One region of the Pseudomonas sp. YA1 genome, then DNA from elsewhere that is predicted to be linked to it. Evidence: riboswitches for the same ligand, from Rfam matches in the RefSeq annotation. Region 1 holds a riboswitch; the other holds the start of a gene.
What was found. Region 1 has a riboswitch for cobalamin ahead of AC4OR5_RS05290 (TonB-dependent receptor). Riboswitches for the same ligand answer to the same signal wherever they lie in the genome.

Region 1 (3,406 bases):
CCAGGTTGGCGTCGACCACCGTGTAGCCGGGCAGGCTGGCCTGGTTGGCGGCGTCGGCGTAGCGCCGGTCGACGTAGCGCAGCCCGGCGCCGACGCGCAGGGTCTCGGCGAAGGACTTGTCCAGCCAGAGGTTGGCGGTGCGCCGTGGCACGTTCCTGGGGCGGTTGCCGTTGCGCGAGTAGGTCTGCTTGTCGATCGTTTCGTCGAAGTCGTCGTATTCGGCACGCACCAGCGCGGCGTTCGCTGACAGCCGCCAGTCCTGGGCCAGGTTCAGTTCCAGGCTGGCCTCCAGGCCGTCCGAACTCTGCTGGCCGACCTGCTGCGCGTCGTGCGGCGGCAGCGGGTTGGCGCTGAGCAGCTTCTTCTTGACGATATGGTAGGCGGCCAGGGTCCATTCGCCGCGACCGTCCGGGAACAGTTGCTTGAGGCCGACCTCGGTCTGCTTCGAGTGGGTCAGGTCCATTTGCTGCTGGGCCGCGTTGAGGGTGATCAGGTTGCTCACGCCGTCCTCGCTGGTGGAGTACTGGCCGTACAGCGACAGTTCCGGGGTCAGCGCGAAGACCAGCCCGGCGCGCCAGTTGCCGCCCTGCAGGCTGCGGTCGCTGCGGGTGCCGGCGCGCAGGTCGTCGCGGTCGATATGGTTCTGGTCGCGGCGCACCCCGGTCACCAGCGACAGGCGCTCGTTGAGCTGCAGGCGGTTCTCGGCGAACAGGGCGAAGGTGCGGGTCTGGCTGCGCGAGTGCGGCCGGTAGGGCGAGCGGCTTTCGAAGTAGCCAGGCGCGGGGTGCCAGGGGTCGATGTAGTCGCCGCCGACATCGGTATAGGGCGAGTTGTTGGTCAGGCGGAAGCGGATGCGGTTGTACTCGGCGCCGACCAGGGTGCGGCTGTCGAGGCCGAACAGGGCGTGCTGGAAGGCGAAGGTCTGGCGGTCGCCGATCTGCTCCTGCTCGTGGCTGATGCGCAGGTAGTCCCTGCGCAACAGCTCTTCGCGCGGGACGTCCCATTCGTAGGTTTCGGCGTTGCGCCAGTGACGGCGGGCCTTGATGTAGTACAGCTGGTTGCTCGCGGTGACGCTGTCGGAAAGGCTCCAGTCGCTGGTCAGGCGGGTCCACTGGTCGTTGTAGCGCTGCACGTCGTTGCGCACGTTGTAGTTCTTCTCGCGCAGGCGCTTGTGGTACTTGCCGCCGACCAGCGGGGTGCCGAAGTCGTTCATCGGCTCCTGGTCGCCATAGTCGTGGGCGAGGGTGAAGGCCAGATCGTCGCTGGCCTGCCAGCGCAGCGCCGCGCTGATGCCCAGGTTGCGCGAGTCGCCACGGTCGATCCAGCCGTGGCTCTGCTGCTGGTTCAGGTTGAGCCGGTAGCTGAGGCTGTCGGTCAGCGAGCCGCCGCTGTCCAGGGCCAACTGGCGGTTGTCGTAGGAGCCGTAGCCGAGGCGCAGGTGGTTGCGGATCTCGCCGGCGAAAGGCTTCTTCGGCACCACGTTGATCACCGCGCCGGTGGCGCCTTCGCCGTACAGCACCGAGGCCGGGCCGCGGATCACGTCGATGCGCTCGACCATCCACGGATCGCTGGGGAAGTTCACCGTGCCCATGCCGGTGTACAGGCGCGTACCGTCGAACAGTTGCATCACCGATGCGTGGCCGCTGAAGCCGCGCGCCGAGAGGCCGGTACCGCCATCTCCGGGGGTGCCGATGAAGCTGATGCCGGGGCTGCGGGTAACGGCGGCCTGGACGCTGGGGTTGTTGCGCCGGCGAACTTCCTCGCCGCTGATGCTGCTGGTGCTCGCCGGGGTGTCCAGGGCGCTGAGGCCCAGGCGCGAACCGGCACTGACCGGCGTGGCGAGATCGATGTGGTCGAGTTCGGCGGGGTCCTGGCGAACGCTGACCAACTGGCTGGGCAGGGCGAGGGCGGCTTCCTCGGTTTCGGCGAGGGCGGGCGGTACCAGCAGCAGGCTGGTGGATAGGCCGAGGGCGAAAGGCTCGGTGCGCAAACGGCTGAAGCGGGGCATGGGCGTTCCATCTCATGACCGGGCAGGACGGAACGCGCAGGAAATCGCAGGCGCGACAGCGCCTCGAACAACCGGCTCGCTCCCGCCCACCGCGGGTGTGCCAACAGGGCGTTGCAGGCCGGTCTCCGGGCTTGCGAGGGTCGTGAAATCCTCGCCTTCCCATGCCGGAGCACAGTGGCCTGAAGAGGATTTCGCTCGCTTACCGTTGCGGGGGCAGCGCCGGACTGATCACCGAAGTGACGCACCGGCTTCCCGTTTCACCTCCTGCGCGGCGGCAGGAGGCACCTGGAACGGCCCGGATGGGAACATCCGCACCGTTTCCAGTCAAGCCTTGAACGATCTGGATTGAATAAAATGTTATACTATAACAGTTCTCCCGTGCAGTCTTTCTTCGCCGGACCCCACGCCCTGGCGCAGCTTCCCGGGTCATCACATTTTCTTCACGCCGGCCTGCTATGCTGCCGGCCTTCCTTGGGGAGTAGCCTGCCGTCACCCGTTGACGGCGCGCTGGTCAACATTCTTGGCAACCCGCCATGGCCAGCGCATCCATCCGGATTGGTGAGACCAACGACATTCCTGCGCCGAAGCCGGGCCGCGGGGTCATGTCGTTGACTCATGCCCGGCTGGAGTATCCGCGTGAATCCCGTTTCCCTGATCTTCCTCGCCTTCGCCATGTCCACCGATGCCTTCGCCGCGGCCATCGGCAAGGGCTCCAGCCTGGATCGGCCGCGCCTGTCGGAGGCGCTGCGCACCGGGATAATCTTCGGCGTGATCGAGGCGATCACCCCTCTGGTCGGCTGGCTGCTTGGCCAGGCCGCCAGCCAGTTCGTCGCCGACTGGGACCACTGGATCGCCTTCGTCCTGCTGGTGCTGCTCGGCCTGCACATGATCCACAACGGCCTGCGCGCGGATCATGCGACGGAACAGGAAAAGCCCGGCCAGCATTCGTTCTGGATTCTCGCGGTGACGGCGCTGGCCACCAGCATCGACGCGCTGGCGGTGGGCGTCGGCCTGGCCTTCGTCGACGTCAACATCTTCCTCGCCGCCGGTGCCATCGGCCTGGCCACCATGACCATGGTCACCCTCGGCACCATGCTCGGCCGGGCGCTCGGCGCAGTGACCGGCAAGCGCGCGGAGATGGTCGGCGGGGTGGTGCTGATCCTGGTCGGTGCGACCATTCTCTACGAGCATCTCAGCGCGGCGTGAGCGGCATCGGAGACGGGGCGGGACAGGTCGCGGCGAGTGGGTGGGCGTTCGCTTCAGGCGCTTTCCCAATCGCGGATTGCCGCCAGCAGCGCCTCGCCGTCGGCGAACTCGCGGTCCGCCGGCGGCAGCGCCGGACGTGCCAGGACCAGCACCGGCAGGCCCATTTCCCGCGCCACCTGGAGCTTCGGCTCG
Region 2 (3,406 bases), on a different contig from region 1:
GACGGTGTTCGACCAGGCGGTGGCCCGCTGCTCGGAGATCGGCCTGGGCATCCTCTGCGCGGCGCTGGTGAATGTGCTGCTCTGGCCGCGGCGCCTGGAACGCCAGTTGGCGAACCAGGGCAAGGCGGCCTGGGAGGCCGGCTTGCAGGCGGCCGCGGCGGAGCTGCGCGGCGCCGACGAACGCGGCGAGCTGCTCGCGGCGCTGGGGCGGATCGCCGCGGCGGACGCCCAGCGCGACCACGCCTGGTTCGAGGGTGCGCTCGGCCGCGCCCGTTCCCAGGCCTTGCGCGTGCTAGGCCTCGACCTGCTCGGTCTGCTGCGCGCGGCGCGCAAGGTGGCTCGCGAGCGGAGGCTGCTCGATCCGGCCAGCGCGCACGCCTTGCAGCCCTGGCTGGAAGAACTCGAGGCACTGTTGCGCGAGGGCCGCCAGGCCGAGTTCGAGGCCTGCCGGCAGCGCTTGCGCCTGGCGCTGGACGCGGCGCACGGACAGTTGCACCTGTGCCTGGTCTGCCTCGAACGCCTGCTCGGCGAGGCGGGGGCGGCCGGGCGCAGCGTCGAGGCGCTGGTCTATGGCGCGCCCACCCGCCAGGCGCCGGGCGCCATCGCCTGGCACCGGGACATCGAGCGCGGCGTGCTGTTCGGCCTGCGCAGCGCCCTGGCGTTCCTCTGCGTAGCCGCGTTCTGGCTGGCCAGCGCCTGGCCGAGCGGGTTGGGCGCGGTGTCGATCACCGGGGTGGTGCTGAGTCTCTTCGCCAGCCGCGACAACCCGGCCCAGGCCGGCCTGAACTTCCTTCGCGGGATTCTCCTGTCGATCCCGCTGGCCGGCTTCGTCGCACTGTTCTACCTGCCCGGCGTGGACGGCTTCCCGCTGCTCTGCCTGGGCCTGGGCGTACCGCTGTTCTTCGCTGCGCTGTGCGTGAACCGGGCGAGCCTGGCCGGGATCGCTTCGCCGTTCTGCATCTTCTTCGTGAAGAACGTCGCGCCGAGCAACAGCATGAGCTACGACCTCGCGCACTTCCTCAACAACGCCCTGTCGACGGTGCTCGGGGTGGCCTTCGCCGTGCTGGTGTTCAACCTGGTCAGCCTGCGACCGGGCGAACGCCATTACCGGCGCATGCTGCAGGCCACCCTCGGCGACCTGGCGCGGCTCACCCTGCGCTCGCCGGCGCAGGCCGAGGCCTGGTTCGGCGGGCGCACCGCGGATCGCCTGATCCGCCTGGCGCAGCGCTACGACCGTTTGCCGGAGGGGCGCCGCCAGCCCTGGTCGGACGGCCTGATGGGACTCGACTTCGGCGACGAGCTGCTCTACCTGCGGCAGTGCCTGGAGGAGGTCCCGGCGTCCCTGGCGCAGGCCCGCGACCGCTACCTGCGGCGCCTGCGCCTGGTGCTGCTGGGCGATGGCCCGCGGGCCGAGCGTGAACACGCCCTCGACCCGCCGACCGCGCGCCTGCTCAAGGCCCTGGCCGCCAGCCCGCTGGCCGGCAGCGAACGCGGCGAGCTGGCCGGCGCCGCGCTGGTGCAGTTGCAGGCCACCTGGCGGCAGTGGTGCCGCAGCCATGCTCCGGCCGGGACGGCGCTGCGCGTGGACCCGCTCCCCGGAGCCGGGCGCTAGTTCTGCGGTGGCCGGCCACATTGACCGCGCAAGCCCCGAACCACTAAGCTGCGCGCCTTGCGACAGGTGCCCCGCAAGGGGTGAAACAGGGAAGCTGGTGCGTTCCGTCGGAACCAGGCCAGCGCTGCCCCCGCAACGGTAGGCGAATCAGACAGCTGCTCGATGACCACTGTGCTCCGGCATGGGAAGGCGCGGCTGGAAGCGTCCAGCGCTTCGCTCGCGAGCCCGGAGACCGGCCTGACGCACCCACGGCATCGCGGAGGGCGCTGTCGGACGTCTCCTGCCGTCGCTTCGTCCTCCGTCTGCCTCAACCCAGGTCGCGCGGGTGAGAGCGACGGAGCAGCGCAGAGCATGAACAGAGTTTTCCTGACCCCGGCAGCCGTGGCGCTGTGCGGCGCGTCTTCCCTGAGCCTGGCCGAACCGGTCAGCCTTGCCGACCAGGTGGTGACCGCCACCCGTACCGCCCAGACCGCTTCCCAGAGCCTGGCGGCGGTGAGCGTCATCGACCGCGAGGATATCGAGCGCAGCCAGGCGCGCAGCGTGCCGGAGCTGTTGCGCCAGGTACCCGGCGTGTCGCTGGCGAACAACGGCGGTTTCGGCAAGAACACCACGCTGTTCCTGCGCGGCACCGAGTCCGACCATGTGCTGGTGCTGATCGACGGCATCAAGGTCGGCTCGGCCAGCGCCGGCCTCACCGCGTTCCAGGACTTGCCGGTGGAGCTGATCGAGCGCATCGAGGTGGTCCGCGGGCCGCGTTCCAGCCTGTACGGCTCGGAGGCCATCGGCGGGGTGATCCAGATCTTCACCCGGCGCGGCGACGGCCAGGGCGCCAAGCCGTTCTTCTCCGCCGGCTACGGCACCCATCAGACCCTGGAGGGTAGCGCCGGGGTCAGCGGCGGCGCTGGCAACGGCTGGTACAGCCTCGGGGTGAGCAGTTTCGATACGGCGGGGATCAATACCAAGCGCGCCGGTACTGCGGGCTATGAGCCAGACCGCGACGGCTACCGCAACCTGTCCGGCAACCTGCGCGGCGGCTATCGCTTCGACAATGGCCTGGAACTCGACGGCACCCTGCTCAGGGCCAAGTCGCACAACGACTATGACCAGGTCTTCGGCAACTCCGGTTTCAATGCCAACGCCGACGGCGAGCAGAACCTGGTCGGCGGCCGTGCCCGCTTCACTCCGTTCGATCCCTGGCTGGTGACCCTCCAGGCCGGGCGCAGCGAGGACAAGGCCGATGCCTATCAGGATGGCCGTTTCTACTCGCGCTTCGATACCCGTCGCGACAGCCTGTCCTGGCAGAACGACCTGACCCTGGCCGAAGGCCATGTGCTGACCCTCGGCTACGACTGGCAGAAGGACGAGATCAGCAGCAGCGAAGCCTTCAGCGTCGACTCGCGGCTGAACAAAGGCTGGTTCGCCCAGTACCTCGGCCGGTACGGTCGCCAGGATTGGCAACTGAGCCTGCGCCGCGACGACAACCAGCAGTTCGGCGTGCACGATACCGGCAGCGCCGCCTGGGGCTACGCGCTGAGCGACGCGCTGCGCTTCACCGTCAGCTACGGCACGGCGTTCAAGGCGCCGACCTTCAACGAACTCTACTACCCCGACTACGGCAATCCCGACCTGGACGCCGAGACTTCGCGCAGCCTGGAAGTCGGGCTGAGCGGTACGCATGGCTGGGGGCACTGGGCGGTGAATGCCTTCCGTACCAACGTCGACGACCTGATCGGCAACGATCCGCGTCCGGCGCCGGGGCGCCCCTGGGGGCAGCCGAACAACATCGACGAAGCG

Region 2: it holds a riboswitch for cobalamin, as region 1 does, so the genes downstream of both, btuB (TonB-dependent vitamin B12 receptor) here and AC4OR5_RS05290 (TonB-dependent receptor) in region 1, are expected to answer to the same signal.

Annotation. Positions count from the first base shown of each region.
Region 1 is NZ_JBZWBG010000003.1:209,755-213,160, forward strand. It holds gene AC4OR5_RS05290 (TonB-dependent receptor) at 1-2,008, opposite strand, end outside; cobalamin riboswitch at 2,108-2,312, opposite strand; yybP-ykoY riboswitch at 2,470-2,636, shown strand; gene mntP (manganese efflux pump MntP) at 2,645-3,214, shown strand; gene AC4OR5_RS05300 (cobalt-precorrin-6A reductase) at 3,268-3,406, opposite strand, start outside.
Region 2 is NZ_JBZWBG010000008.1:128,969-132,374, forward strand. It holds gene AC4OR5_RS13220 (FUSC family protein) at 1-1,612, shown strand, start outside; cobalamin riboswitch at 1,660-1,867, shown strand; gene btuB (TonB-dependent vitamin B12 receptor) at 1,964-3,406, shown strand, end outside.